One region of the Enterococcus raffinosus genome, then DNA from elsewhere that is predicted to be linked to it. Evidence: predicted binding sites of a transcription regulator. Region 1 holds the regulator's gene; each other region holds the start of a gene.
What was found. Region 1 encodes LexA, which represses DNA repair genes until DNA is damaged. Its sites were predicted from a motif close to CNAACANNTGTTNG; they were not measured.
Positions count from the first base shown of each region.

Region 1 (10,894 bases):
GTCAGCGCCACTAAAATACCGCAGGAATTAGATGATGCGATTGTTTCAGTGGAAGACCGACGCTTCTTTAAACACAACGGCGTTGATCCAGTTCGAATCATGGGTTCGTTATTCCACAATATTACGAATAAAGGCGGACTTCAAGGCGGTAGTACGTTGACGCAGCAGCTTGTAAAGCTTTCGTTCTTCTCTACAAAAGCTTCAGATCAAACACTAAGGCGAAAAGCACAAGAAGCCTGGTTAGCAATACAGCTTGAGAAAAAACACTCGAAACAAGAAATCCTTACTTACTATATTAATAAAGTTTATATGGCAAATGGCCTCTACGGGATGGAAACTGCTGCTGAAACCTATTTCGGAAAAGAACTACAGCATTTAACTATCGCTCAGACCGCCTTGTTAGCTGGTATGCCGCAAGCACCCAATTCATATGATCCTTATAAACATCCTGAAGCGGCGAAAGATCGACGAGATACAGTGCTTTACACGATGTTAAATAATAAGAAGATTACTCAAGACGAATATGATAAAGCAACAAAAGAACCGATTGATCAAGGTTTACTACCATTGGAATCTGACAATCAGGAACGAAAAGTTGCCGATAATTATGTCAAAGAAGTTATTGCTCAAGTAGAAGATAAAACAGGGAAGAATGTTTACACCGACGGTTTAGATATTTACACGAATTTAGATACGGATGCTCAAAATCGTCTTTACTCGATCGTAAATGGTGATGAATATGTTCAATACCCGGATGAAGAGTTACAAATTGCAGCAACACTCGTTGATAGTAAAACTGGAAATGTGACTGCTCAAATTGGTGGTCGCAATATCGCAGACGATGTCTACTTGGGGATGAACCGAGCAGTAAATACCAATCGTGATTTTGGTTCGACAGTTAAACCAATTACCGATTACGGACCTGCCTTTGAATACTTGCAAAAGTCTACAGGTGACCGGATCGATGATAAACCTTACTATTATGAAGGTACGAAAACAGAGGTCAAAAACTGGGACAACAGTTACCAAGGAAATATTACACTGCGTCAAGCGTTGTATGACTCAAGGAATGTGCCTGCCGTGAAGCTCTATAACGAGGTTGGTCCTGAAAATGTATCAAAATTTTTGAAAAAGTTGAATATACAATACAAAGATATTCAGCAAGCTAATGCCATATCAAGTAATACTGAAGCGCAGGATGGTACCAAATATGGTATCTCTACTGAAAAAATGGCTGCTGCCTATGCAGCCTTTGCTAATGGCGGTACTTATAACGAACCGCTTTATATTAACAAGATTAAATACCAAGATGGTTCTGAACAAACATTTGAAAATGAAGGTAAAAAAGCCATGGAACCTTATACGGCCTATATGATTACTGACATTTTGAAAGATGTGATTACTAAGGGAACTGGATACAAGGCTCAAATTCCGAACTTGTTTCAAGCTGGGAAAACTGGGACTTCAAACTATACAGATGATGAACTAGCCAAAATCCCTCATTCTGGATCAATTTCTCCAGATGTAATGTTTACTGGCTATACACCTCATTATTCATTATCAATTTGGGCCGGCTATGATAATAGAATGACACCAATCACCACTCAATCTGAAACTATCGCCCAAGATGTTTATCGCGAAATGATGAGCTATGCCTCAGAAAATGTTTCAAATGAAGATTGGGTTATGCCAAATGATGTTCTAAGAATTGGAAATGAACTCTATGTAAAAGGAGCGTCTTCCGTTCCAGTACAACCTAGCTATTCTGTCCAAGGTTCTTATTACAATAACAACAGCTATTCCAGCGAAACGACTACTCAAAGCAGTAGTGTTGAATCTGAAACCAGTGCATCGGAGTCATCAACAGTGGTTCCACCAGCAAGCAACAGCGAAGCACCAACAAGTTCTGCACCTGATCCTACACCAACACCGTCTTCGTCTGCTGAACAGCAACCATCACAGCCGTCATCAAGTGCTAATCAACCTGACCCGGCACAGGCACAACGAAATTTACAGCCTAGTTCTGGTAATTAAAAAAGGCCACTCGAATTATTTTCGAGTGGCCTTTAATCTCTCTTTCCCATCTTGGCACATATCTAATAACGGACAAATTTCGCATTTAGGTGCGCGTGCGGTGCAGTGATAACGTCCGAAGAAAATGAGTGTGTGATGACTTTTAACCCATAAGTCTTTTGGTATTTTCCGCATTAATGTGGCTTCTACTTCCGTTACAGAAGCGCTTAATTTACATATCCGTAAACGTTTAGTTACTCGTTCTACATGGGTATCCACAGCTATGGCAGGTACACCAAACGCATCCCCAAGCACTACATTGGCGGTCTTACGGCCAACCCCAGGCAGCTTAATTAACTCTTCGCGAGAATCAGGAACAACGCCGCCGTAATTATCTAACAGCATCTGTGCACAAGCCTTAATGTTTTTTGCCTTGTTCCGATACAAACCAATTGTTCTAATCTTCGCAATAATCTCTTCAATAGGTGCTTGAGCCAAAGCTTCAGGTGTCGGATAGGCCGCAAATAGTGCCGGTGTCGCTTTGTTCACAGAAACATCTGTTGCTTGCGCACTTAAAATGACTGCAATTAATAATTGAAAAGGTGATTCAGAATGGAGCTCTCCCACCGCATCGGGAAACATTTCGTACATTCTTGACATGGCTTCCATTGTTTTCTCTTTGCTAAGCATCTGGATCTTTCCCTTCTAACCAGTTATACAAAGACACTTTAGGAAGTTCTTCAGAATGATTTTGTTCTTCCTTTTGAAGTAAAATTTGTTTTCTTCGGCGCTGTTCCTCTTCCACCTGCACTTTTGATCGAATATTTTTTTTCTCCCAACTTTGTAAGACTGTTTCGATATATTTAAAATTATACGCCTGATTTAAAACAGCTTCTTGTAATGCCAACTCAATCAATGATGGCGAGTAATGATCCTCATTCAACCAATAACCAATTTTTTGGTATTCGATGGGTGACAATGGTCGGCCAAACTCCTGCTCGAAAGAACGCAACATTTTCTTTTGTGCGGCCAAATCATTCTTCTCCTCCGCTTCAAAACGCTCTTGTTCTTTTAGTATGTTTAATTTTTCATATGCTGGCATCAAATTATAACGATCACTTTGCTTTCCAGATTCGTCCAAAGCTGTTTCAAGGGTGACAAACTCTTTTTCAACCAAGCTATTTAACACACCATAAATTTTTTCAATGGTATTACCCATATTTTTAGCGATTATTGTTAAATCCGGAAAGTCTTCTCCTGCTTGATGTGCAGCATGAAGCTGAAGCCAGAGCATAAATTCGTTTGTATCTAAACCAAGTTTTGTATAATTTTTTAAGAGCAGATTTGAGATGGTCGTTTCTCCTCCTGCTAAATATTCCTCTAATGAAATCATTTTAAATCCTCCGTTCCCATTTTTAGTTTACACTAAAAAAAAAAGAAGTCCAATCCTGGAAAACGAATTATAAAGAAACAAAAAAACAGGAAGGTTCCCCTCCCTGTTATGGGTTATTCTGCTTCTGCTAAGGCTGCTTGAGCTAAGATATTTAAGTAGTTCCATGGACGATCGAAGTGTGGTTGGAAGAAGAAATCTTGTAATGCTAGGTCTTCCAAGGTCATGCCATTTTGGATAGCTACTGACAATGTATTCGCTGATTGTGTAATATCGTATTTAGAAAGGAACTGTGCACCTAAAATTTTGTTTGTTCCCTTTTCAGAGACAATCTCCATTAAGACTTTTTCAGTCGTTGGCATAAATTCTGGACGATAGTTGTCTTCAATGACAGTCACATTTGCATCAATTCCATTCAATGCAGCACTTTCTTTTGTCAATCCAGTTGAACCAATCGTCCAACCAAATAGATATAGCCCGGATGTTCCTTGTGTTCCACGATACTTCATTTTTTGTTCAACTAGATTTTGTCCAACTAGCATCCCTTGACGCACAGCGTTTGTTGCTAACGGAATATATTGTTCTTGTCCTGTTGGATTGTAATGAACAACCGTAGAGTCTCCAGCAGAGAAAATATCAGGATTGCTTGATTGCATGTATTCGTTCACTTTGATTGCGCCGCTTGGCAGCATATCAACCTTATCCTTCAATAAATCTGTATTTGGTCTGAAGCCGACACATAAAATGACCATATCTGCATCAAACTCCTGACTTGCTGTCACTACTTTTGTCACCACTCCAGATTCGTCAGCAACAAATTCATTGACGTTTTCACCCAAAGCTAATGTTACACCCCGATCAACTAATTCTTTTTCTAAAAGATTTGTGAAGGGTTCGTCCAAGTATTTGTTTAAAATTCTAGATAGACCATCAATCAAGGTTACTTGTTTACCGGATTCAGCAAAAGCCTCGACTAATTCAATTCCGATATATCCTCCACCTACTACTACTACTTTTTTAGCATCCTTTGCTTGCTCAATGATGACATTTGCCTGGTTGTAGTTTTTACATAGCAATACATTTTTAGATTCAATTCCTTTGATTGGCGGAATAATTGGCCAAGAACCTGTTGTTACTACTAATTTATCATAATCTACTATTTTTTCTTCGTTTGTTTTTAAATCCTTAGCTGTTACTTTTTTAGCATCTGTATCAATATTTGTTACATCGTGTTCCATGTTCACTTTTGCACCTAGAGAGGTTAATTCTTCAGGATTTGAGTAAAACAATCCTGCTGGATCCTTCACTACTCCTCCGACATATAAAGCGATTCCACAAGATAAGAAAGAAATATTATCGTTCCGCTCAAATACAGTAACCTCTGCATCTGGGTGGTTTGCTAAAATATTTTTAACGGCTGCAGTGCCGGCATGTGTACATCCTACTACTACTACTTTCATCATTGTCCCTCTTTCATTTAATAATTTTTGTTTGCAATCTTTTGCACAAGGACAGTATAACAGAATTCAAATTCTGTCTAAATAAATTTGCTCACGAATAAACATTTTTATCTTCCTAAGAGAAATTATGTAAGCGCAGTTAGTAAAAAATGCTTTAAAAGCCAGTAAGATAAAGAAAAAAAGCTGAACAGAAATTCTGTTCAGCTTTTTCATTTTAAATGAAAAAAATGATTATAGTTCGTTAAATGTATTTACAACATTTTCAACAGTGAAACCGAACTGTTCTAGTACGTAATCACCAGGTGCAGAGGCTCCGAAATGATTGATTCCGATCATTTTACCTTCTGAGCCAATGTAACGTTCCCAGCCAAATGGCGAAGCAGCTTCAATTGCTACGCGTTTTGTTACTGCTTTTGGTAAAACGGATTCCTTGTACGCTTCATCTTGTGCTTCGAATAGATCAAAGCTTGGAAGAGAAACTACAGAAACATCTTTCCCTTGAGCCTTTAATTCTTTTTGTGCTTGAACAGCTAGATTTACTTCAGAGCCCGTTGCGATCAAAATACCATCCGGTGTGTTTGATTCAGCTTTAGATATGACATAGCCACCTTTAGCGACTCCATCTTTAGCCATTTCTTTGCTGTTTGGCAAGACTGGTAAGTTTTGACGACTTAAAACTAAGATAGTAGGTTTATTTTTTGTTTCTAATGCTTGAATCCATGCTGCAGAAGTTTCATTACCATCAGCAGGACGAATGACTTGGACATTTGGCATGCAACGAACACTAGCCAATTGTTCGATTGGCTCATGTGTTGGGCCATCCTCCCCAACAGCAACAGAATCATGCGTCAATACATAAATAACTGGTAATCCTTGAATCGCTGACATTCTAACGGCAGGGCGAAGGTAGTCGGTAAAGACGAAGAATGTTCCGCCGTATACACGGGTACCACCATGTAAATGAATACCGTTCATAGCACTTGCCATTGCAAATTCACGAACACCAAACCAAATATTGCGACCTTCGTAAGATTCAGGTTGGAATTCAGCTTCATCAGCAATTGTCGTGTTGTTTGAACCAGACAAGTCAGCTGATCCGCCCCAAATGTTTGGAACTGCTTTTGCAATTGCCTGAATTGCATCTTTACTTGACACGCGACTCGCTTGAGCTGTACCTTCTTCGTAAACTGGCAAAGCTTTTTCCCAGTCTTTAGGTAAATCGCCTGCAAAGGCCATTTTAAATTGCTTCGCTAACTCAGGATGAGCTTTTTCGTAATTTTCGAACATCGCATCCCATTCTGCTTCTGATTTCGCGCCCTTATCATTGATTTGCTCTTTGAAACGTTTGGCAACATCTTCAGGAACAGTAAAGTCAGGATATTCCCAGCCATAAACAGTTTTTGCCACGTCAATTCCTTCTTGACCGAGAGGAGCTCCGTGGACTGCAGAAGTCCCTTCTTTAGGTGAACCAAAACCAATGACTGTTTTAATTTCGATTAATGTAGGTTTTTCAGTTTCAGCTTTTGCTTCGTCAATTGCTTTTGAGATGGCTTCTAAATCATTGCCGTCTTTTACTAAGATATGTTGCCAACCATAAGCTTCGTAGCGTGCACCAACATTTTCAGTGAATGCCTTTGAAGTAGGGCCATCCAAAGAAATATCATTTGAATCATATAAAACGATTAATTTGCCAAGCTTCATGTGACCTGCCATTGAACTTGCTTCGCCGGAAACGCCTTCCATTAAGTCCCCATCGCCACATAGTGCGTAGGTGTAGTGATCCACAACGTTAAAGCTGTCACGGTTGTATGTCGCAGCCAAGTGTGCTTCGGCCATTGCCATTCCGACAGAAGTTGAGATACCTTGACCTAAAGGACCTGAAGTTGCTTCAACCCCATCAGTATGATGAAATTCTGGGTGTCCTGGTGTTTTACTTTCCCATTGACGGAAATTTTTCAAATCATCAATCGTTACCTGATAGCCTGCAAGGTGTAACAAGCTGTACAGCATTGCAGACCCATGACCTGCCGATAAAATAAAACGGTCGCGGTTTGGCCAGTTTAATGAAGTCGCTGGATTAACATTCAAATGTTTAGTCCATAAAGCATAGGCCATCGGTGCCGCACCCATTGGTAACCCTGGATGACCTGAGTTTGCTTTTTGGATTGCCTCAATACTTAACGTTCTGATTGTGTTTACACCTAGTTGATCGATATTGTCGAACAAATTACTTCCTCCTTTTTGGTCATAAATACTTTAATTACAGATTCATTGTAACCGATTTATTTTGACTTTTCAATCACTTAACAACAAAAGATTTACTTTCTGTTGTGCAATCCTTTTTTCTTTTGAATCTCTTTTAATTTCTCGGGGGTTACATCGTTTCCCTCTGGATCGACAACCTTCATCCCTTCAATATGATGTCGCATGCCACTACGGAATGAAGAAATGTATTCTTCGCGAAGAACCTTCTGTTCGTGTGCCTCTGCATCAGTTAAGCCCTCTGTTTTCTTTTTCTTAGCTAATTCGTTGATCCGTGCAATTGTTTCATCATTAATCATCTTAAGCACCTCTTTTCCCTCTTTAATTATACATAAAAAAAAATAAGTTGAAAGCACAAACAAATACGAACGCTTGTTTGATTTGTTGCAATAACTATGCTACACTAAAAAAAACGAAAGAAGGTGCGGGCATTGGCAAAACGAACGGAAACAAAACAACTAGAAGTTTTACGTTTCATTCATGAACGCGTTGAAGATAAAGGTTACCCACCCACTGTTAGAGAAATTGGAGAAGCTGTGAATCTTTCATCTACATCTACTGTTCATGGCCATTTATCCAGATTAGAAAAAAAGGGTTGGATTCAACGAGACCCAACAAAACCAAGAGCAATCGAATTAACCATTACAGGATTAGAGAAAATCGGAGCGACACCTCAGGTTATTCCAATGTTGGGAGTCGTTACTGCAGGTGAACCTATATTAGCTGTTGAAGAAGCATCAGATTTCTTCCCGGTTCCTCCGGATCTATCTAGCGAAGAAGGCAGCTTGTTTATGCTGACAATTCGCGGTGAAAGTATGATCAACGCTGGAATTTATGATGGGGATCATGTAATTGTCAGAAAGCAATCGACAGCGACAAATGGTGAGATCGTGATAGCGATGACTGACGAGAATGAAGCGACCTGTAAAAGATTCTATCGAGAATCGGATCATATCCGTTTACAACCTGAAAATGATGAGTTAGCGCCGTTAATTTTTGACAATGTATCCATACTTGGAAAAGTCGTTGGCTTGTACCGCAATCATATTTATTAATCGGAATTCATTTCCGATTATTTTTTTCTTTACAAATCGAACAAACATTCGTATAATGAATATACAAACACACGTTCGCGTATTTATTAGGAGTGATTATTGATGAAAGCAGTAAGAAGATTTGGTTTGATTATCGCTGTATTGTTACTAGGATTATTGATTGGTAAGTTAGGTTCTTTAGCTACGATCGTCATTTTTTCTGGTTTGTTCCTCGTTTGGTTTATGTTATGGGATGAGCGCAAATATGCACAACACTATGCTGAACGTTACTCTGATGAAGAAGATACTGAAGAAGACATTTATTATAAAGAACCTGCTGAAGATTTTTATTATGTGACTTATGACCATCATTATCATAAGTCTGCTTAACTTACTATACGAGCTGCTAGAGAAATCTAACAGCTTTTTTTGTTGGTAAAACACAGTTCATTTGGTTTATAGAACTATTAAAAGAAGTGGGTATGACAAGATGTTTGTCATACCCACTTCTTCCAAAAATAGGTTATTGCAGAAATTACTTCTGGAATAACCTATTTTTCTGATTATTAGTAGTCCATTAAGGTTAAAATATCGTATCCTTTAATTTTATCTCGTCCACGCAACTCTTCCAACTCGATCAAGAAAGCACAACCAACAACAATTCCCCCAAGTTTTTCAACTAATTCGATTGTCGCCTTAATTGTACCACCAGTAGCTAATAAGTCATCTGTAATTAATACACGCTGACCAGGCTTGATCGCATCACTGTGGATTGTTAAGGTATCGGTGCCATACTCTTTCTCATATTCGACTTCAATTACTTCGCGAGGCAATTTTCCTGGTTTACGGACAGGAGCGAAACCTAAGCCTAATTCAAAAGCAACTGGACAGCCCACGATAAATCCACGTGCCTCTGGACCCACGACCATATCGATTTGTTTTTCTTTTGCATAGTTAACAATTTGTTTAGTAGCTTCACGGTACGCTTCACCATCAGCCATTAATGGCGAAATGTCGCGGAAAATGATTCCTTCTTTTGGATAATCCGGAATACTGGCAATATAATCTTTCAAATTCATTTTGGTTGTTCCTCCTAGCTTTTCAGCCAATTTCTAATTGTTTGAATATCATTCATCAGTAAAAATTCTTCACTATCAATACGAGAGATACGACTTTGATAAATCTCACTCTCTTCAAATGCACGTGTCTGTGGAGACTCGACCATTTGTAAAACGCCGTCGTCTATTGTAACAAATTTCAACTCAGAAAACACGTGAATCATGAATACTAATAATTTTTCTGGAATTCTTAAATAATTCGAAACAAATTTCAATTTAAATCGAATGTCTACACGCGGCTGCTTCATAAAGAATTTATATAGCTTAGTAAATTGATCACGAGTAGGCAAGCCATTCAAATACGCATCATCTGGACTATATAAATAAAGATAGATTCGTTCAAAATTTCCGGTAGTTGAAATTTCTTTTAATAGTTCCTTATGGTCAGGACAATCTAATACAACTAGTTGATCATAATTTGACCATTCGATTGCTGGATTATATAAAGTAATCGACTCCTGTAATTCTTTGGAGAAAAATTTCTGACTAGTTGATTGGAAGGCCAAATACAGAATTCGACCGTTTTCTATTCTTTCATTCCAGGTATATTTTGCTCGACGATCAATCACTTGAAGTCCTTCAGAAGCAAAATCAATCAAACGAAGCTGTACTTTCTTCTTACCATTCCATTCATTGATCTCTAAGTCACCGATAAAGCGTGTATCTGGTTGTTGAATTTCTTCACTGTCCTTGCCAAAACCAAATCCGATAGCATCTAATTGACTCTCTTCATTCTTCAATGAAAATTTGACGTGCTGTTGTTCACTGCCGATTTGTTTAAAAGAATCTACATGCCCCTCCACTAAAAAATTAGGCGCTGGATTATCTGTTCCGAAAGGAGCTAGTTTCTTCAATTCTTCAACGAATTTCAGATTGATTTCTGATAATGCTAAAGACTTATCAATCAACAAAACAGACCCCTTGGTCAAATCGATTTTCTGTGCAGCGATGTAATCATTCATCATTTTTCTTAAGGTATCTATGTTTTCTGATGGCATAGTTAATCCTACTGCAGCAGCATGACCGCCAAAATGAGTGAATTCAGAACGCATCGTGTTTAACATGCTGAATAGATCCAACGCATCAATACTTCTACCAGAACCTTTTGCTACACCGTTTTCATCGATAGACAGAACAATTGTCGGACGTCCCGTTTGCTTTAGAATGTTTCCGGCAACGATTCCTAAAACACCTGGATTCCATCCCTCTTTTGCAATTAAATGGACAGCATCACCAGGATTGACTAAGGCGAGAGCCTCAGCAGTAGTTTCTTGGACTATCGTTTTACGATCTTCATTGATTTTATTTAATTTTTCAGCTAAGTTTTGAGCGACTTCATCATCAAAGGTAGTCATCAACTCTACTGCTGGATTTGGGTCTCCTAATCGACCGATCGCATTTAATCGTGGGCCCAAACTGAAACCAATACTCGTTTCATCAACTTTCTGTAAATCAACTGAACTAACTTTTAATAATTCTAGTAAACCTAAACGTTGTGTTTGCTTGATTGCCTGCAGTCCTAATTTTACTAAATTCCGATTTTCTCCAGTCATTGAAACTAAATCGGCGACAGTACCTATAGTGACTAAATCCAGCATTTCTAAAGGAACTTCTTCT
Region 1 is NZ_CP072888.1:1,507,802-1,518,695, reverse strand. It holds gene J9537_RS07485 (PBP1A family penicillin-binding protein) at 1-2,034, shown strand, start outside; gene nth (endonuclease III) at 2,050-2,703, opposite strand; gene J9537_RS07475 (DnaD domain protein) at 2,696-3,406, opposite strand; gene J9537_RS07470 (NADH oxidase) at 3,520-4,863, opposite strand; gene tkt (transketolase) at 5,095-7,089, opposite strand; gene J9537_RS07460 (DUF896 family protein) at 7,182-7,424, opposite strand; gene lexA (transcriptional repressor LexA) at 7,557-8,180, shown strand; gene J9537_RS07450 (hypothetical protein) at 8,283-8,549, shown strand; gene J9537_RS07445 (adenine phosphoribosyltransferase) at 8,726-9,238, opposite strand; gene recJ (single-stranded-DNA-specific exonuclease RecJ) at 9,253-10,894, opposite strand, start outside.

Region 2 (10,894 bases), 800 kb from region 1:
GCAATTAGCGAAGGCGAGACAGTTAAAAGTGCGACAGAAAATTTGTTTTCTCATATCTGTGCAAAGAGAATCGGGGAAACCATTGCTGAGCTTGTAGCCGAGGCAGAATTGACGGATGCAGATGTGGCGTTGATCAAAGAGCAGTTAGTAAATAAGAAGACTGTTGAAAAAATCGAATGTAATTGCATTCCTGGACAATGCGAATGCAATCACCATAAATAAAAAAACAATTATAAGGAGAGAAACAATCATGAAAAAACAATTTGCAATCAACGGAATGAGCTGTAATCACTGCGTAGCGAACGTGGAAAAGGCGATCAATCAATTGGATGGGATCGATAAAGTAAAAATCAACCTAAAGAAAAATCAAGGGGTTGTAAAATTTGATGAAGCACAGGTTTCAGCAGATCAAATCGCTGCGGCAGTGACCGAAGCAGGGTATGAAACTGAGGTGATCTAATTGGCAGAGGCAACAGTAGAAACATTCGCGATCACAGGTATGACTTGTGCCAACTGTTCTGCTCGAGTAGAAAAGGAATTGAAGGCGACAGAAGGTGTATTAGAAGCGAATGTCAATTTGGCTACGGAAAAGGCCACCGTTCAATTTGATGAGACATTGACGGCAGAAAACTTAATTCAACGAGTCGAAGCAATTGGTTATGGCGCGATTCTTTTTGACGATGCCCATAAACAAAAAATTGAGCAGGAAAAAGCGGCGCGTCTAAAAAAAATGAAACGGGATCTGATTTTGAGTGCTGTTTTAGTTGCACCGCTGATGATCGCTATGATTGCGATGCTGCTAGGAAGTCATGCGGGCTGGGTTCATTTTCTTCATCTGCCTTGGGTTCAGTTGATCTTAGTAACACCCGTTCAATTTGGTGTCGGAATGCGTTTTTATCGCGGCGCGTATCATGCTTTGAAAACTAAAGCTCCGAATATGGATGTTTTGGTAGCGATGGGAACAACGGCGGCCTTTGCCTTGAGTGTTTATAATGGCTTCTTTAATCCATACAATTCCGATCTATACTTTGAAAGCAGCGGTATGATCATTACTTTGATTTTGCTAGGAAAGTATTTAGAACAAAAAGCCAAAACAAAAACAAGCGATGCGATTAAACAGCTCATGAGTTTACAGGCGAAGACGGCAACGATCATCGTTGACGGCGAAGAAAAAGAGGTACCGATCGAGACAGTGCAGGCAGGTGATCTGCTGCGGGTACGGCCGGGGGAACAGATTCCAGTAGATGGAAAAATAGTTGCTGGTCAAACGACGATTGATGAAAGTATGCTGACTGGTGAAAGCTTACCGGTGGATAAGCAAATTGACGATCAGGTGTTTGGCGGAACAGTTAACACGACAGGCAGTATCCAGTTTAATGCTACTCAAGTCGGTAGTATGACGGTCCTTTCACGAATCATTCGGATGGTGGAAGATGCGCAAGGAGAAAAAGCACCAATCCAACAAATCGCAGATAAAATCTCAAAGGTATTTGTTCCAACAGTTTTAGGAATTGCTTTACTTACATTGCTTGCTACGGGTTTATTCACCGGCGATTGGCAACAAGCGATCGTCCACAGTGTTTCCGTTCTAGTAATCGCTTGTCCCTGCGCATTAGGTCTGGCAACGCCAACAGCGATCATGGTTGGGACCGGCTTAGGGGCAAAATCCGGTATTTTAATCAAAGGCGGCGGTGCCTTGGAGAAAATTGCTCATTTGACAACGATTGTCTTAGATAAAACAGGAACAATTACTGAGGGAAAACCTGTGGTGGCAGATTTTGACTCTTCTGATCCGCAGGCCTTGGCTTACTTAACGAGTTTGGAACAATACTCTGAACATCCTTTAGCCAAAGCAATCTATCAGTATGGGAAAGAGCAGACAGAGCTTTTGCCAGTTGAAAATTTTGAGAGTTTGACAGGACAGGGAGTGACTGGAACAATCGACGGGACCTCTTATTTTGTCGGGTCAAAACGGGGATTGAAGGAGCGAAATATTTCATTTTCCAAAGAACGTGTGCTAGCGTTAGAAGAGGAAGGAAAAACAGTCATGTTTTTAACCGATCAGGAACGCGTTCTGGCGATGATTTCAGTAACGGATCAAGTCAAACATTCTTCTAAAGCTGCGATTGACGCGCTGCATCAGCTTGGAATCAATGTAAAAATGCTGACGGGGGATAATCCTCAGACAGCTCGTTTTATTGGAGCCCAGGTTGGACTTCAAGAGTCTGATATTGTCGCTGAGGTTTTACCTGAAGACAAAGCACAGGTTGTAAAAGAGCTCCAAGGGAAGAACGAATCGGTAGGTATGGTAGGAGATGGGATCAATGATGCTCCTGCACTAGCTTTGGCAGATATCGGGATTGCGATGGGCAGCGGAACGGATATCGCCATGGAGACAGCGGACATTACCTTAATGAACAGCGATCTTCTATCGGTTGAAAAAAGTATTCGTTTATCCAAGTTAACACTAAGAAAAATCAAACAAAATTTATTCTGGGCGTTTTTATACAATGTGATCGGTATTCCTTTTGCGGCATTAGGCTTCTTGAATCCGATCATCGCTGGTGGTGCCATGGCCTTTAGTTCGGTTAGTGTACTGCTAAACTCGCTTAGTTTAAATCAGAAAAAATTGTAGGAGTGATTTCTGATGAAACAGGGAGAACAAAAACAAATGAATGAATCAATGGGAATGGATCATTCAATGCATGAACATCACGAGATGGATCATGGGATGGATGACCACGATCATCACAATATGAATCATGGAATGGGTGGACATGATCATCAGGATATGGATCATGGAGGAATGGATCATTCGATGCATATGGGGAATTTCAAACAGAAGTTTTGGCTCTCGCTTGTTTTATCGATCCCCATCATCGTGCTATCCCCTATGATGGGGATGCAGCTGCCATTCCAATTTACTTTTCCTGGATCTGAATGGGTCGTATTGGTTTTAGCCACGATTCTTTTTATTTATGGCGGTCAGCCTTTCTTGAGCGGTGCCAAAATGGAATTGAAAATGAAGAGTCCTGCTATGATGACCTTGATCGCGATGGGGATATCCGTAGCTTATATTTATAGCTTGTACTCCTTTATTGTCAATAAGATAAACCCTCATGAGCATGTAATGGACTTTTTCTGGGAACTAGCTACTTTGATTGTCATTATGCTATTAGGGCATTGGGTGGAAATGAGTGCGGTATCGAATGCTAGCAATGCCTTGAAGAAATTAGCAGAATTGCTGCCAGATGAAGTCAATAAGCTTGAAGCAGATGGTTCGACGAAAAAAGTGAAGCTGCAGGACATTCATTCTGGCGACCGGTTATTGGTTCGCGCCGGAGATAAGATGCCAACGGATGGAGAAATCATGGATGGCTCCACAATCGTCGATGAGTCAGCAGTGACAGGGGAATCGAAAGGTGTTCAGAAAAACGTCGGTGATAAAGTTATTGGTGGTTCAGTCAATGGTGACGGAACCATTCAAGTAAAAGTAACAGGAACCGGTGAAGACGGCTACTTGGCCAAAGTTATGACGATGGTGAAGGAAGCTCAGCAAGAAAAATCAAAACTAGAATCTATTTCTGATAAAGTGGCAAAATGGCTGTTTTATGTTGCCTTAGCTGCGGGGATTTTAACGTTTATTGCTTGGCTGATCGTAGCAGACCTGCCAGAAGCCTTGGATCGAATGGTGACAGTCTTCGTTATTGCTTGTCCTCATGCTTTAGGGTTGGCGATTCCTTTAGTTATTGCACGCTCGACTTCTTTGGCTGCAAAAAATGGGCTATTGCTGAAAAGTCGACAGGCCTTAGAGCAAGGAAATCAATTGGATTATGTCTTCCTTGATAAGACGGGAACATTGACAGAAGGAAAATTTACAGTAACTGGTGTGGAAGTGCTGACTGATATGGATAAAGAAGAAGTCCTAAAATACATTGGTGCTTTGGAAAGTCAAACCAATCATCCGTTAGCGGTGGGTGTCATGAACTACTTGAAGTCTGAAAAGATCGAACCTTATCAAGCACAGGATGTGTCGACTTTAAAAGGGATCGGCGTAAGCGGCTCGGTTGAAGGACATCAAGTGATTTTGGCCAACCAGAAGGAAGTAGAAAAGCGGAAACTAAGCGTTGATCAAGAAAAGCTGAAGGATTATCAAGCACAAGGAAATACGATCTCCTTCCTATTAGTAGATGATCAATTGATCGCTTTCTTTGCAATGGGAGATACGCTAAAAGATCAAGCGCAAGATTTCATCAAGAATTTGAGGAATGTCGGAATTGAACCTGTAATGCTGACTGGAGATAACAAAGCTGCAGCGAAAGCAGTGGCCGAGTATTTGGGCATCAAAGAGTTTTACAGCGAATTATTGCCGGATGATAAAGAAAAAATTATCAAGAGCTACACCGATAAGAGTAAAAAGGTAATGATGGTAGGCGATGGAATCAATGACGCACCAGCTTTAGCCAGAGCGTCTATCGGGATGGCTATCGGAGCAGGAACAGATATTGCGATTGATTCTGCAGATGTCGTTTTAACCAATAGTAACCTATCGGATATTTTGAAATTTGTACGTTTGGCTAAAAACACACATCGAAAAATGATTCAAAATCTATGGTGGGGAGCCGGCTATAATATCCTAGCCATTCCACTTGCAGCAGGTGTTTTGGCTCCAATAGGAATTTTGTTAAGTCCAGCGGTTGGTGCGATTCTTATGTCCTTAAGTACGATTATCGTAGCTATTAATGCGATGACTTTAAGCGTCTGATTATTCAGACGCTATTTTTTTTTGAAAAAAGTTGAGAAAAAACTTTCGTTCGTTTTGTGCTATTTTTTAATTAGGGGAATTATATGCATAGAAAAGAGGGCGAGAAGGATGATTTGGCAATTTATAGCAAGAAAAAAATGTCAGCGACAATTGGAATTGATCGGATTAGTAAAAGAAGAAATGTACACAGTGACAGAAATGGCCAAGCAGATAAAGGTCAGTCGAAGAACCATACTGCGCTATCTTAAGGATCTTCAGCAAAAGGGCTATGTAATAAAAGAGCGAGAGTGGCATCTAAACTATCAAAATAAAAAAAGCTATTCGGAGCTGTATCGAATGTTGCTGATGACAGATCCACGGTTTCAACTTTTTCGACAGTTTCTTTGGGGTCAAGGTTCTGAAACGGTTAATTATTCTAAATTGAAAGAACTCAATCGACAATTAATCTATTTAAATCTTTCTGCCGATTGCAAAATAGGAGGCTTATTAGGAGAAAGCGGACTGATCTTCTTATTGCAGCTCCGCTATTTACGAGACTTTTATTATTTTGAGGAAGCAGAAATCTTTCAGCAAATGGAGCAATATCATCAGAGGAGTCCTATGATCTCTATAAGTAAAGAACTGTTTCCAGATGATAAGAGTCTCCAAGCCTTTATTGAGAAATTTGAATTGCAATCCAAGTTTGCTCCGTATTTTTATTTTGATTATATGCGGTATCACTTTCAAATATTTGTTGATTTTTATCACTGTCATAAAAGTTATCAGACAAATTTATATCATGAGGTCAAACAGGCTGGTAAAATTATCGGGGAAGTAATAAACTGGAAAAACGAAGTATTAGAGAACACCTTCTATGTGAAGCTGTTCGATCTATTTTTTGGAATTCATCAGGGGCTGCCGCTAACGGTTTTCAATTTAAAGTGGCAGAAAAGCATTGTCTCAGAGAATTATTACCATCTTAGTAAAGAATTGAAGAGGCAACTCCCTTTACTGAACAATTGTCGTGTAGACGAGTTGGCTTTGGCGGTAAAGAACATTCTTTTTGTGAGTCATTATACGGCCTTGGCAACAGCGCCTAACCTAGAATCGTCGCTACTGATTCAAGAAAAGTTTCAGCCTTTTTTACTCTCTGATTAGGGAATGTTTTGATGAAGATTTTTCTTCAAGAAAGGTTATGCTATAATGATGAAGACTATGTTGAAGATGCCGTTCTATTTCACACGTTTGTACTATTTTTTACGTGTGATCAGCAGGTATACAGATGAAAATAATTTAGTTCTTTCTTTTGAGAAACTATTTAATTGGAGGAGAGCAGAATGGGGTTACGAAAACTAGATGTTCCGACATCTTCGATTACAGAAGTAAAAAAATCACCAATGGACGTTTTTGCTCAGGCTCGTAAAGCAGAGACGGGTGTTTACATTTTTAATCGTGAAAAAATTGCTGGTGTGATGCTGACCAAAGAGCAGTATGAAGCATTAGTGGAAGAATTGAATACTTTGCGTGATACTTTATACCAACCAGTAGAGCGAGAGCTTCCTGTTCCAGAGGAATTAGAAGAGCTGGCAACAGCCTTACGAACAACGTTGGCTAAGGGCTCAGTGATCTCTGCTCGTTACTTAGATGAACGCATGGTAGCGACCGGCTTTATCACCAAGAAAACCGGTTTTGGTGGGGTAACAGAAATGATGAAAGAGTTGGAAGATACAGGAAAAATTATCTACCAACTACGTCGTCGCGAACATAACAAAGTTATCTATGCTGAAATTTTTGGCGAGCCGCAAGAATTCCAACGGGGTTCTGCCGACAAGTTGATGATTCGCAAAGTAAATCTGATCGAACGATAGACAGTCGCCACTGTCTATTTTTTTTGCCAGTTTTACTTCCTGCTTTAGCAGATTCGTAAAATGGTATGCGTATGAAAATGCGAAGAATTTTTTACTTCAGAAAAAATTCATCCATATAATTGAGGTAGCTGCGAGTTCCACTTCGTACTTTTAGTACGATTAGTGGAATCGTATGCGCAGTGAAGATAGAACTCATTTTTCCCAAGAAAAATGAATGCCTTTAAAGGAGCTAGCTGCCAGACCTACTTCTTACTTGCGTGATTAGAAAAATCGGATGTGTACGAAAATTATTCATTATAAATTAAACCTCTGCTTAATTTCCTCTTATGTTCAACAGGATTAATTGTCTGTGAACAAACGTTCGTTTATAATAGAACTAGAATGATTCGCTGAAGGGAGGGGAATCGGTTGGCTGAGTTGGTGTTTCCATTAAAAAATGATACATCAAGGAAAATAATTCATATTGATATGGATGCCTTTTTTGCCTCCGTGGAGGAACGGGATGATCCTGAATTGGCGAAGCATCCGTTGGTGATTGCTCGCCATCCTTCCGATACCGGCGGCAAAGGGGTCGTGACGACAGCGAATTACAAGGCGCGGGTCTATGGTATCCATTCGGCCATGAGTGCGCAAAAAGCGTATGAATTATGTCCGCAGGCGATTTTTAAGCCGGGGGATCACGCAAAATACAGTGCAGTTTCAAAGCAGGTACGAGAAATTTTTCATCGCTATACGGATATTATCGAACCTGTTTCGATAGATGAAGCCTATCTTGATGTGACAGAAAATAAGATTGATGCGCGTTCTGCCATCAAAATTGCCCGCATGATTCAGCAGGATATTTGGCAAGAGCTGCAGCTGACCTGTTCTGCTGGCGTCAGCTACAATAAATTTTTGGCCAAGCTAGCTTCTGATTATCAAAAGCCGAAGGGAATGACGGTGATATCACCAGAAGAGGCCGTCGTTTTTCTGAAACGTTTGCCGATTGAAAAGTTTCATGGGGTAGGTAAGAAGACAGTGCCAAAAATGAATGAACTTGGTATTTTTACGGGCGCGGATTTGTACGAGAAGAGTGAAATGTTCCTAATTCAAGAATTCGGGAAGATGGGCTATTCTCTATATCGAAAAGTGCGAGGCATCCATGATTCGCCAGTGAGCATCACTCGTGAGCGAAAATCTGTTGGCAAGGAGCATACCTATGGCCGTCCCTTATCAACAGAGGACGAAGTGTTAAGTCAATTAAGACAGCTGGCAGAGAAGGTGGAAGGATCGCTAAAACGAGTCCAGCGTCATGGGAAAACGGTCGTCGTTAAGATTCGTTATGCGGATTACACGACGGTGACGCGCCGGGTTACTTTGCCTTACTACATAGAAAAGAAAGAAGAGTTGTTTTCTCAAGCAAGCTTGATTTGGGAGGAGATCGGCGGCGTAGAAAAAGGGATCCGATTAGTCGGTATTACCCTGACCAATCTAGATCCCGTCGCCTATGAAAATATTGTATTGCCATTGTGGGAAGAGCGATCAAATTAGATCGCTTTTTTTGATTTGTTCAAAGGCTTTTTCTGAATCATGAAGCTTTTCCCAGATGACCACTTCGCCTTTTGCCAATGATTTTTTAACATCAATGATGCGCTGATTTGAGCTGCCGCGGAATTGCAGCATCAAGTTTTTCTTTGAAAGCTCAAAACGGCCATCAACAAGAATATCAATCTTACTCAACATTTCAAGCTTGTCTTCGCTATCCAGCAGCAGTTCTTCAAAAGTATACCCACTCCAGGACCAAATATCCTTTGTATCACCAAATTCACTGCGTAGACGATGAATCACTTTTAAACAGACTTGTGTATTTAGGAAGGGCTCGCCGCCTAAAAAGGTCACTCCTTGAACATAATCATGAGCAGTATCGGCAATCAGCTGATCTTCTATTTCTTGTGTGAAGGGTTTGCCGTAGTGAAAATTTTGGGAGGCAGCATTAAAGCAGCCTTCGCAAGCAAAGGGACAGCCGCTAACATAAAGACTGTTGCGGACGCCTTCACCATCAACAAAGTTGAAGGGCTTGTAATCGGCGATGTATTGTTGACTTAATTCGCTGGCCAACCACTCTTTTGGTTTAGGATTACGCATATTTTTCACCTTTCAAGTAAAACAGGGAGCGGCAAAGAGCGCCGTCCCTGTCATAAATAGTTCTGTTCATTGGTTCTTTTATTATTACATGTGTTTTACACGAGAAGCGATTTCTTCGTGACGTCCATGTACCATTGGACGTGCTTGTGGGTTGCCTAAGTAACCGCAAGTTCGTTTGACTACATCACATGATTTTGGATCATGATTGCCACATTGTGGGCATTCAAATCCACGTTTTGTTGGTTTGAAGTCGCCTTCGAAGCCACATTCGTAGCAGTGATCGATCGGTGTATTGGTTCCTAGATAAGCGATGCGGTCATAGCCATAATCCCAAACAGCTTCCAATGATTTTGGATTTTGCTGCAGAACAGGGTATTCACAGTAGTGAATGAAGCCGCCTGAACAATATTTAGGATAATCCTTTTCAAAGTCCAATTTTTCAAATGGTGTTGGATTTTTACGAACATCATAATGGAAACTATTGGTATAGTAATCCTTATCTGTAATGTTCTCCACAATACCGAAACGTTCTGTATCTAAACGGCAGAAGCGGTCGGTTAAGCTCTCGCTAGGTGTTGAATATACGCTGAAGTGATAGCCGTATTCATTGCCCCAAGCATCCGCATGTTCTTTTAAGTCTTTCATGATGTCTAACGTGAAGTCTTTTGCTTCTGGGTTCTCTTCCCATTCGCCGCCGTAAAAGACGCTAGCGACCTCATAAAGGCCAATGTAACCTAAAGAAATAGTTGCCCGTTTATTTTTGAATAATTCATTTACGGCATCTGTGCGTTTCAACCGTTTGCCGAAAGCGCCATATTGATAAAGGATCGGTGCGTTTGCCGGGGTCGCTTCTTTACAGCGATCGATTCGGAAAACTAACGCATCTTTGGCAATTTGCAGACGTTCTTCCAGTAACGACCAGAATTTTTCTTTGTTGCCGCCAGATTCTAAAGCGATTCTTGGTAAGTTCAAGGTCACCACACCAAGATTCATCCGTCCGGCGTTAACTTCTTCGCCTTGTTCATTTTTCCAGCCTTGTAGGAATGAGCGACAGCCCATTGGTACCTTAAAGCTGCCAGTTAATTCGATCAATTTATCGTAGTTCAAGATGTCTGGATACATCCGTTTGGTAGCACATTCTAGCGCCAATTCTTTAATGTCGTAGTTTGGATCATTTGGTTCTAAGTTTGTCCCGCGACGTAAAGTAAAGATCAATTTAGGGAAGATCGCTGTCCGTTTTTCACTGCCTAGGCCTTCGATACGGATCTGCAGGATTGCTTTTTGGATCTCACGTTCAAACCAATCAGTTCCAAGACCGAAGCCTAAAGAAGTGAAAGGGGTTTGTCCATTAGAAGTGAACAAGGTATTGATTTCGTATTCCAAACTTTGCATCGCATCGTAAATGTCTTTACGTGTTTTTTGTTTGGCGAAAGCCTTTTGTTTTTCTGGATCATCGATCCATTCCTCGGCATCTTTTAAGTGTTTAGCATAATTTAGGCGCGCAAAAGGAGCTAATAGCTCGTCAGTACGGTCCGCTGAACAGCCGCCGTATTGGCTTGAAGCCACGTTGGCGATGATTTGAGAAATTTGAGCGGTAGCTGTTTGAATGGATTTAGGACTTTCTACTTCCGCATTCCCGATTTTGAAGCCGTTATTCAACATGCCTTTGAAGTCAATCAAACAGCAGTTCGTCATCGGTGTGTATGGATGGTAGTCTAAATCATGATAATGAATGTCGCCTTTTTGATGAGCGTTCGCTACATGAGGCGGCAGCATTTTTAACCCGATGGATTTGCCAACAATCCCAGCAGTTAAATCGCGTTGTGTGTTAAAAACATCACTATCTTTATTCGCATTCTCATTGACAACCGTTTGATCCTTATTGATCAGTTTTCCGATTGTAAAGTTGATATCGGTCGCCTTGCTACGTTGGAAGTCACGGCGTGTACGATAGTTGATATATTCCTCTGCTAATTCATACTCGTTGTGTTCTAATAATGTATGCTCCACAATGTTCTGGATTTCATAAATTTTGATATCGCTAGTAAAACGTTCAGAAATTTCAGCATCCACTCGTTCAACAATTGACTGAATGCGTTCATGAGCCAATGGGTCGACAGATCCTTTGATTTTAGTTTCAGCTTTGATTAAGGCATCG
Region 2 is NZ_CP072888.1:2,311,019-2,321,912, reverse strand. It holds gene J9537_RS11350 (CopY/TcrY family copper transport repressor) at 1-222, shown strand, start outside; gene copZ (copper chaperone CopZ) at 251-460, shown strand; gene J9537_RS11340 (heavy metal translocating P-type ATPase) at 500-2,635, shown strand; gene J9537_RS11335 (heavy metal translocating P-type ATPase) at 2,648-4,765, shown strand; gene J9537_RS11330 (helix-turn-helix domain-containing protein) at 4,874-5,902, shown strand; gene J9537_RS11325 (hypothetical protein) at 6,082-6,612, shown strand; gene dinB (DNA polymerase IV) at 7,021-8,142, shown strand; gene nrdG (anaerobic ribonucleoside-triphosphate reductase activating protein) at 8,134-8,736, opposite strand; gene nrdD (anaerobic ribonucleoside-triphosphate reductase) at 8,821-10,894, opposite strand, start outside.
Region 2: the regulator LexA is predicted to act here: its motif matches at 6,963-6,976, upstream of dinB (DNA polymerase IV).

Region 3 (10,894 bases), 250 kb from region 1:
CGAGCGGATACCTTCCTTAACAACAATACGATCGACGATGATTTCGATATCGTGTTTTTTATTCTTGGTTAGTTCTGGAGCATCTGTCACATCATATAATTCTCCATCAACACGCATACGGACATAACCTTCTCGTTGAATCATTTCGAAAACTTTTTTGTGTTGTCCTTTTTTCTTTGCAACAACTGGCGCTAATATTTGAATTTTGGTTCGCTCAGGTAATTCAAGCACCTTGTCGACCATCTGCTCAACAGATTGAGAGGTAATTTCAATATGGTCGTTCGGACAGATTGGATGACCTACTCGTGCGTATAACAAACGCAAATAATCATTAATCTCCGTCACGGTTCCTACTGTTGACCGAGGGTTTTTACTTGTAGTTTTTTGATCAATAGATATCGCTGGACTCAATCCATCAATGCTGTCAACATCAGGCTTATCCATTTGACCCAAAAACTGCCGCGCATAAGCAGATAGGCTTTCCACGTATCTACGCTGTCCTTCAGCATATAGCGTATCAAAGGCCAGCGAACTCTTTCCTGAACCTGATAAACCAGTAACAACCACCATCTTATCACGAGGAATCGTGACATCTACATTCTTTAAATTGTGAGCTCGCGCTCCATGAATTACTATCTTATCATTTGCCATTTATTTCTCCTTGTTCATTGTTCATTAACTGTAGTTCTTTTTCCACAGCCGAAAAAACGTGCCATTTTTTCACCAGTTATTCTGCTGCTTTTAATTCTAAGATTGTATCTCGTAATGTTGCGGCAGTTTCAAAATCAAGTGTTTTAGCCGCTTCTCGCATTTCATCTTCAAGTTTCGCAATAAGTTCTTTACGTTCAGATTTAGATAACTCTTCATAAGAGGTCGTATCGTAAGTTCCAGTATCTTCTGCAACCTTACTAATTGCGATCAAATCACGAATTTCTTTAATAATCGTCTTAGGTACAATGCCATGCTCTTCATTATATTGTTGCTGAATACTACGACGGCGTGATGTTTCATCCATTGCACGTTGCATTGAATCCGTCACCTTATCAGCATACATAATAACTTTTCCCTCTGAATTTCGGGCAGCACGACCAATTGTTTGAACAAGTGAACGTTCACTGCGAAGGAAGCCTTCTTTATCTGCATCTAAGATAGCCACCAATGAGACTTCAGGTACATCTAGACCTTCACGAAGTAAATTAATACCAACTAGCACATCAAATTTTCCTAATCGCAAATCACGAATAATCTCAGTACGTTCTAAGGTTTTGATATCACTGTGGAGGTATTTAACCTTGATACCTAGTTCTTTAAAGTAGTCTGTTAAATCTTCGGACATTTTTTTTGTTAAGGTCGTGACAAAAACACGTTCATTTCTTTCAGAACGTTCGTTTATTTCTCCAACCAAATCGTCTATTTGTCCCATAATCGGGCGGACTTCAATGACCGGATCTAGTAGTCCAGTCGGACGGATGATTTGCTCTATTACTGTATCTGTTTCTTCATGTTCATAAGGACCAGGAGTCGCCGAAACGTAAACAATCTGATTCACGCGCTCTTCAAACTCTTCTAATCTTAATGGACGATTATCTAAAGCTGATGGCAACCGGAAACCATAATCTACCAGCATCTGTTTACGTGCTCGGTCACCGTTGTACATACCTCTTACTTGCGGCATCGTCACATGAGATTCATCCACAACTAGTAAAAAGTCATCTGGGAAAAAGTCGATCAACGTATAGGGCGGCTCGCCCTCTTTACGTCCGTCCATATGACGAGAATAGTTTTCTATACCAGATGTATAGCCCATTTCTCGAAGCATTTCGATATCATAATTGGTTCGTTGTTCTAATCGCTGAGCCTCTAATAGCTTGTTATCATTTCTCAAGACTTCTAATCGATCAGCAAGCTCTTTTTGAATATTACTAATCGCCACTTCCATATGCTCTTCATTGGTTAAGAAGTGGGTCGCCGGGAAGATGGCTACGTGCTCTGTTTCACCGGTGATTTCTCCTGTTAACGCGTCTACTTCGCGAATTCGTTCTATCTCATCACCAAAAAATTCCACGCGTAACGCACGTTCATCACGTGATGCGGGAAATATTTCCACTACATCCCCACGAACACGAAAACGACCACGCTGAAAGTCAATATCGTTTCGTTCAAATTGAATATCAATTAAATTCCGTAATAATTGGTTCCGATCCATTTCCATTCCTACACGCAAAGAAACCACTTGCTCCAAATATTCCTTTGGTGATCCCAAACCAAAAATGCAGGAAACTGAAGCTACGACGATCACATCATTTCGTTCAAGTAAGGCGCTTGTCGCCGAGTGGCGAAGCTTATCGATCTCATCATTAATACTTGAGTCTTTTTCAATATACGTATCACTAGAAGGCACATACGCCTCTGGTTGATAGTAGTCATAATAACTAACGAAATACTCCACCGCGTTGTTAGGAAAGAATTCCTTAAACTCTCCATATAATTGCCCCGCTAACGTCTTATTATGGGCAATAATCAAGGTTGGCTTATTTACTTCCTTAATAACATTGGAAATCGTGTAAGTTTTACCAGTCCCGGTAGCTCCTAAAAGGATTTGCGCTTTTTTTCCATCGACGATTCCTTCGGCAAGTTGTTCAATGGCCTCAGGCTGATCGCCAGCAGGCTGATATTTTGAATGAAGGTCAAACGTATTATCCGTTACTCTTTCAATCATACAAAAATCCCCCTTTTTCTATTAAATGAACAAAGATTTTCCATTCCAAAATTATAGCATACCGAACATATTTTCGCCATTTTTTCTTCTTACCATAAGAAGTTCTTAAAAACAACCGTGTCACATTTTCTGACATCCCATGTTATAAAAATTTTGCTTTTTTTCTATCCAACAATGAACCCTCTTGTGTTTTATCCATAAACTAACATATAATAAACAAATGATAAGTAATTAGGAGGATTATTATGAGAAAAAACAAATTAATTCCATTCGTTGTTTTCTTAATGGCAAGTATTTTCACACTTAGCTTTGCCAACAAGACTGACGCCGCGGAAAAAACATATAAGATCGGGACGGACTTGACTTTTGCTCCTTTCGAATTTCAGAATTCCGATGGCGAATACATAGGTATCGATGTAGATTTGCTTAATCAAATCGCTAAGGACCAAAACTTTAAAGTTGATTTGCGTCCATTAGGATTCGACAGCTCCATCCAAGGAGTGCAATCCGATCAACTGGACGGAATGATTGCTGGCATGAGTATTACAGATGAACGGAAAAAAACGTTTGATTTTTCTGAACCTTATTTTGATAGCGGAATCCAGATGGCTGTTAAAAATGACAATAAAGACATCAAGAATTACAAAGATTTAAAAGGAAAAACAGTTGCCGCAAAAATCGGTACAGAAAGTGCGACTTTTTTAAACAAGAACAAAGACAAATATGGCTATGAAGTAAAACAATACGAAGCTGCTGATGCTATGTACAACGCCCTGACAAACGGGAATGTTGAAGCGATTTTTGATGACTACCCTGTACTTGGTTATGCTGTAACTAATGGTCAACCATTCAAATTAGTCGGTGAACCTGAAAAAGGCAGTTCTTACGGCTTCGCTGTGAAAAAAGGCGAAAACAAAGAGCTGCTGGAAAAGTTTAATCAAGGACTGAAGGACCTAAAGGAAAATGGCAGCTATGATAAAATCGTCAGCAAGTATATTTCTACTGGTTCCGGTGATCAAGGCGCTTCAAGCGAAATGAAAAAAATCGAGCCAAAAAAAGATGTTTATGTTATTGCCAGCGATTCTGCTTTCGCCCCTTTTGAGTATAAGGACAGCGACGGCGAATACAAAGGGATTGATGTTGACCTGTTAAAACGAATCGCAGAGCTGCAAGGATTCAAAATTGATTTTAAATTCATCGGATTCTCCTCAGCAATGCAGGCTTTAGAGTCAGGACAGGCTGATGGTATGATCGCAGGAATGACCATTACCGATGAGCGAAAAGCCAATTATGATTTTTCGGACCCCTACTTCCAAAGCGGGATTCAATTAGCTGTTGCGAAAGACAATAAAGATATTAAGTCTTACGAGGATTTAAAAGGCAAAACCGTAGGAGCTAAGGTTGGAACGGAAAGTGCCGACTTTTTAGAGGCTCACAAAAAGGAATATGGCTATACAATCAAAAGTTTTGATGCAGCGGATCAATTGTATGACGCGCTGAAAGTCGGTTCTATCGATGCGATGATGGATGACTATCCGGTCATCGGTTATGCTGTAAAACAGGGGCAAGATTTGAAAACACCAATCAAACGCGAAGTTGGTGGTGAATATGGTTTTGCTGTGAAAAAAGGTCAGAACCCTGAATTGCGCGAGATGTTTACAGAAGGCCTAAAAGAATTGAAACGTACTGGCGAGTACGATGAAATTGTTGATCAGTACATCGGCTCCGGTAGTGAAGACAAGAAAGAAACTGTTGATGAGTCTACTATCACTGGTTTATTGAAAAATAATTACAAATCATTACTAGAAGGATTATGGAAGACCATTGTATTGGCTTTAGTCTCCTTTGCACTGGCTCTTGTTTTAGGAGTTATCTTTGGATTGTTCCGTGTTTCTCCTGTTCGTGTATTACGTACGTTGGCCGGTATCTATATTGATATCATCCGCGGAATCCCAATGATGGTATTAGCCTTCTTTATCTTCTTTGGTTTACCGGGAATTACAGGTATAAAAATCCCTGACTTTGCTGCGGGAATCATCACACTGACATTAAATGCCAGCGCATATATCGCTGAAATAGTTCGTGGCGGTATCAATGCGGTTCCTGTCGGTCAAATGGAAGCCTCTCGAAGTTTGGGATTGTCCTATAACCGAACCATGCAGAAGATTATTTTACCTCAAGCTGTGAAGATCATGATTCCTTCTTTCATCAATCAATTCGTTATCAGTCTGAAGGATACGACAATCATTTCGGCTATCGGTGTAGTAGAATTACTGCAAACAGGGAAAATCATTGTTGCTCGTACAACTCAAAGTTCTTACGTTTACTTGATCATCGCGATCATGTACTTAATCTTGATCACGATCTTGACTAAGTTAGCGAACCGTTTAGATAAGAAGGTGAAATAGATGGAAAATAAATTAGATAAGAAAATTGTCGTAAATCATTTAGTAAAAAAATTCGGTGACAATACCGTTTTGAATGACTTGAATATTACTATCAGCGAAGGGGAAGTTGTTTGTATCATTGGCCCATCTGGTTCAGGGAAAAGTACCTTCCTTCGCTGTATGAATCACCTAGAAGAACCTACGTCTGGGGAAATTATTATTGATGGGCAAGATTTGACGGATAAGCATACGGACATTAACTTAGTTCGTCAACATATTGGTATGGTGTTCCAGCATTTCAACCTGTTCCCTCACCTGACAGTTTTAGAAAATATAACGTTAGCCCCACTCGATTTAAAGGGGGAATCAAAAGAGTCAGCAAACAAGCGTGGTGTGGAGTTGTTGACACAAGTCGGTTTAGCAGAAAAGAAAGACGATTATCCTGATAGCCTTTCCGGAGGACAAAAGCAACGTGTCGCAATTGCTCGCGCGTTAGCAATGAATCCTGATATTATGCTCTTTGATGAACCAACTTCCGCTTTGGACCCAGAAATGGTTGGAGATGTTTTAAAAGTAATGAAGGATCTGGCACTGCAAGGTATGACCATGGTCATTGTCACTCATGAGATGGGCTTTGCGAAAGAAGTTGCTGACCGCGTCATCTTTACCGATGGTGGAAAAATTCTAGAAGATGGCACACCTGAACAGGTCTTCAATAATCCTCACAATCCGAGAACCCAAGACTTCTTAAATAAAGTATTGAATATTTAATACGAAACCCGTGAAATCTAGTTAGATTTCACGGGTTTTTCTGAATGTTAATAGCGTTTGATAAACCTCTTCTTTTGTTGCAGGCGATTGACTTCGAACGATGCCGTCTTCTGGAGAAAATGCCAGATCAACAATTTTCTTTAGTTCATCAACAGATGGGAAAATTGACAACATTTCATAAGTAATGGGCAAATTGAGTTTTTCAAATAGTTCTTGATGACTTGTCAGTTCTTCATGGCGACCTTCAATACGTAATTGCTGCAATGTCGTCAATGCAATGATCTGTCCATGACTTCCCTTTATCTCTCCTCCCCACAAACTAACCATCGCATTATGGAGCGCATGGGCAATGCTTAAGCCCCCGGATTCAAATCCAATGCCACTTAATAACGTGTTGGCCTCTACCACTGCATCAAATTCTACTGTGATCTCTTTTCTCTTATTCGCCTTAACTGCTGCTTCTGCATTTTTGAGTAAAACATCACGACATTTTTCGGCAATTGCTTCTGCTGCTAGTGTTGGTGCTGCCCCTAAGGTATTTTTTCCAAAATTTTCACGTACAGTCCTTGCTTCTATGAATGTAGACAAACCATCTGCTATTCCAGCAGTTAAGAAATGGACCGGACTATTGATCAAAATAGCCGTATCAACTAGAACCAAGGCAGGACTTTGAGTATAATAGGTATACTTCTCGAAATAGCCATTTTGATATTTCACAGAGATTCTTGAAGTGGGCGCGTCTGTCGAAGCAGATGTTGGAACAACGATACATCGTCTGCTTGACTTAAAAGCCAATGCTTTTCCTATATCGATCGCCCGTCCACCACCTAGAGCGATTACATAATCGCATTCATCTATCGTGCTGTTCTCTTCTGCGAACCGCACAGAAATTTGACCGCCTAAAGAAGTCAACTCATCCACCAAACGTTTGCCAATCATCTCGTAAACAAATTGATCCGTTACTAGTAACCCCTTTTTACCAAATGCTAGAATATCTCTCAAATGATTCCATAAAACATTTTCTCCCTGACGATACGTCATTGGACTAACAAAGACTTTTTCCATAGTTACTCCTTCTATCCATTTTAAACTCATCATAGCAATCAGAGAAAACTGTTGCAAGTTATTCTAGTAACAGCTTTATAAAACACAAAAAGCACGTAAGCGTTGAACGCTTACGTGCTAGAAAATCAAATTAAGCTTCGATTTCAGTTACGATACCTGAACCAACGGTACGTCCACCTTCACGAATAGAGAAAGTTGTTCCTTTTTCTACAGCGATTGGATGGATTAATTCAACGTCGATTGTTACGTTATCGCCAGGCATGACCATTTCAGTACCTTCTGGCAACACGATATTACCGGTAACGTCTGTTGTACGGAAGTAGAATTGAGGACGATAGTTGTTAAAGAATGGTGTATGACGTCCACCTTCTTCTTTCGTCAACACATAAACTTCTGCACTGAATTTCGTATGTGGTGTAATTGAACCTGGTTTAGCTAATACTTGACCACGTTCGATTTCATCACGTGTAATACCACGTAATAGAACCCCAACGTTATCTCCAGCTTCACCATAATCCAATGTTTTACGGAACATTTCAAGTCCAGTTACGACAGCCTTTTGAACTTCAGGTTTGATCCCGATAATTTCAACTTCGTCACCGACTTTAACTTCCCCACGATCAATACGACCAGATGCAACGGTCCCACGTCCTGTGATTGAGAAAACATCTTCCACTGGTAACAAGAATGGTTTGTCAGTGTCACGTTCTGGTGTTGGGATATATTCGTCAACCGTATCCATTAGGTCCATGATTACTTGTTCTTGTTCAGGATCGCCTTCTAAAGCTTTCAGAGCTGAACCTTTAAGAACAGGAATATCATCGCCTGGGAAACCATATTCTGAAAGCAACTCACGTACTTCCATTTCAACTAAATCAATCAATTCTTCATCGTCGACTAAATCAACTTTGTTCAAGAAGACGATCAAGTATTTAACACCTACTTGGCGTGATAATAAAATGTGCTCACGTGTTTGAGGCATTGGTCCATCAGTAGCAGATACTACTAAGATCGCACCGTCCATTTGAGCAGCACCGGTAATCATGTTTTTTACATAGTCCGCGTGTCCTGGAGCATCAATATGGGCATAGTGGCGTTTTTCAGTTTCATATTCAACGTGTGCAGTATTGATGGTAATTCCGCGTTCACGTTCTTCTGGTGCAGCATCGATACTAGCATAGTCTTGAGGGTTTGCTAGACCTTTCTTACCTAATACCGTTGTAATTGCTGCCGTTAAAGTTGTTTTCCCATGGTCGACGTGGCCAATGGTACCAATATTAACGTGTGGTTTACTTCTATCATAATGTTCTTTTGCCATAATAAACAAACCTCCTAAAAAGTGTAAAAATTCTTACGGATATAGTGTAAAGCATTTTGAGCAAAATGAAAAAGATTTACACTTTTACTTTTCGTAAGTAACTATCCGAGATTATAATACATCAGAATTGGTCAAACTCCAAACAATTTGTTTCTCTACTTAATTAGATGAGAAATTGAACCTGATTTTAAGTGAAATAAGTTCATTGGAAGCAAATGAACTAGGATATAATATAGACTAAAGAGTGTACAGAAAAATAAATAATTGGTTTAATAGTGAATGGAAATTTTTCTAATTGACTCGTTTGAAATTATAAAATGAATGGAGGATAGCTATGAAAGAATTTCAGAAACAGTTGGCTCAATCGCCCTTAGATATAAAGCAAGCCTGGAGCATCGGTTTTGTTTTTGTTAGAGAAAAAGAGCATTATTGGCATTTCCCCGCTAGACAGTGGACAGAGCAGCAAATTCAGGATTATTTTTTTGAACGTTTTGGAAAGGAAGGCCGGTTTATCTCCTACCCTGAACTAAGTTTAAAGCAGTTAAGGATCGATGAGATTCCTGAACTTTTGATTATCATCCCTTACGATCCTAGAAAGGAGAAACAATAATATGGCCTTATTAGAACTACATGATGTGAATTATCAGACAGATGATCGATTGATTTTGAATCAGATCACTCTATCTGTTGAAAAAGGTGATTTTTTAACGATTACTGGTCCCTCTGGCGGAGGAAAAAGTACCCTGCTGCGACTGATTGCTTCTTTATTAACGCCGACAAGTGGCGAGATACTTTTTGATGGAAAAGCGCAGCAAACCTATGACTACACTGACTATCGACAGCAGGTATCGTATTGCTATCAACAGCCCTCTTTATTTGGAGATACGGTAGAAGATAATTTAACCTTTCCCTATCTAATAAGAGAAGCAGAACCTAATCGGAAGGACATGCTGGATCAGCTTCAATTAGTTGATCTGCCAGAAAGCTATTTTTCTAAAAGTATCAATGAAGTTTCTGGCGGTGAGCGTCAGCGGATCGCATTGATTCGTAATATTTTATTCCTGCCTAAGGTTTTGCTTTTGGACGAGGTAACAGCGGGCTTAGATGAACAAACGAAAACAATTATTCATCGCCTAATGGATGACATTCAGAAAAAAGGCTGCACCATTCTTCAGGTCACTCATGATGAAGCAGAAATCAAATCTGCAAAGAAACTGCTACATGTTCAAGGAGGAAAACTGGATCAATGAATCAACTTGCTGTAAATAATCTTTCTCTGTTGTTAGCCTTTGCACTTGTCTTAATCGCTGTTGGAATAAGCTATAAAGAGAAGTTGAACTTATCTAAAGATATTTTCTTCAGCATTGTACGGGCAATTATCCAATTAGTCATTGTCGGCTATTTATTGAAATACATTTTTCAAGTTAACAACAATTTACTGACTTCAGGGATGAGTCTTTTTATTGTATTAAATGCGGCGTGGAACGCCCATAAAAGAAATCCTGCTCGCCAAAAAAAATACCTGCACTCTTTGGCAGCTATTTTCGTAAGTACCTATATCACTCTTGGTGTATTGATTTTAGCAGGAGCAATCAAATTCATCCCTTCGCAAATCGTACCTATCACGGGAATGATCGCCAGCAATTCGATGGTGGCGCTCGGCTTATGTTATCGTGCGTTGAATACGCAATTTCACGACTTGCGACAGCAAACTTTGGAGAAATTAGCTCTAGGTGCTTCTATCAAATTGGCCTCTAAGCCTATTCTTCAGCAAAGCATTAAAACAGCGATGCAGCCAACCATTGATTCTGCCAAAACAGTCGGTTTGGTTAGCTTGCCGGGGATGATGTCTGGGTTAATCTTCGCTGGCCTTGATCCGGTCCACGCAATCAAATATCAGATCATGGTCACCTTTATGCTACTATCAGCTACCAGTCTAGGATCTATTATCGGCGGATACTCTGCTTATAAAAACTATTTTAATGAAAATCATCAATTGACGATTTAATTCGAAAAAGGCCTCCAAAAGTTCGCTTTCGGAGGCCTTTTCTTAGACTAATAAATTATAGAGTGTTTTATTTTGACTTAGTTCAATATACGTTGAATCAAATGTCTTAAGTCGCTTCAGTAAATTTGGTAACGTTTCAGGCTTCTTCAATAAGACACCTATCACGACTGGTCCGGTTCCACGATTACTCTTTTTCGTATATTCAAATCGAGTAATGTCATCCCCTTCTCCTAGAACTTCTGATACAAATTCTTTTAAAGCGCCGGGTCGCTGTGGAAAATTCACCACAAAATAATGCTTCAACCCTTCATAGATCAATGAACGTTCTTCGATTTCAGCCATTCGATTAATATCATTATTTCCACCGCTGATAATGCAAATAACCGTTTTGCCTTTGATTTTATCTTTCATTAAATCTAAGGCGGCCACGCTTAAAGCACCCGCAGGTTCCACTACGATCGCTTGCTTCCCGTAAAGATCTAAAATAGTTGAACAGATTAGTCCTTCATCAACAGACATCAACTCATCTACGTATTCTTTACTGTGAGAATATGTGATTTCACCGACACGTTGAACGGCGGCGCCATCGACAAACTTGTCAATCTCATTCAATTTGATCGGCTGTT
Region 3 is NZ_CP072888.1:1,760,028-1,770,921, forward strand. It holds gene uvrA (excinuclease ABC subunit UvrA) at 1-651, opposite strand, end outside; gene uvrB (excinuclease ABC subunit UvrB) at 728-2,719, opposite strand; gene J9537_RS08585 (amino acid ABC transporter substrate-binding protein/permease) at 2,965-5,127, shown strand; gene J9537_RS08590 (amino acid ABC transporter ATP-binding protein) at 5,128-5,877, shown strand; gene J9537_RS08595 (glycerol dehydrogenase) at 5,899-6,942, opposite strand; gene tuf (elongation factor Tu) at 7,073-8,260, opposite strand; gene J9537_RS08605 (hypothetical protein) at 8,595-8,870, shown strand; gene J9537_RS08610 (ABC transporter ATP-binding protein) at 8,872-9,510, shown strand; gene J9537_RS08615 (ABC transporter permease) at 9,507-10,268, shown strand; gene ilvA (threonine ammonia-lyase IlvA) at 10,311-10,894, opposite strand, start outside.
Region 3: the regulator LexA is predicted to act here: its motif matches at 2,782-2,795, upstream of uvrB (excinuclease ABC subunit UvrB).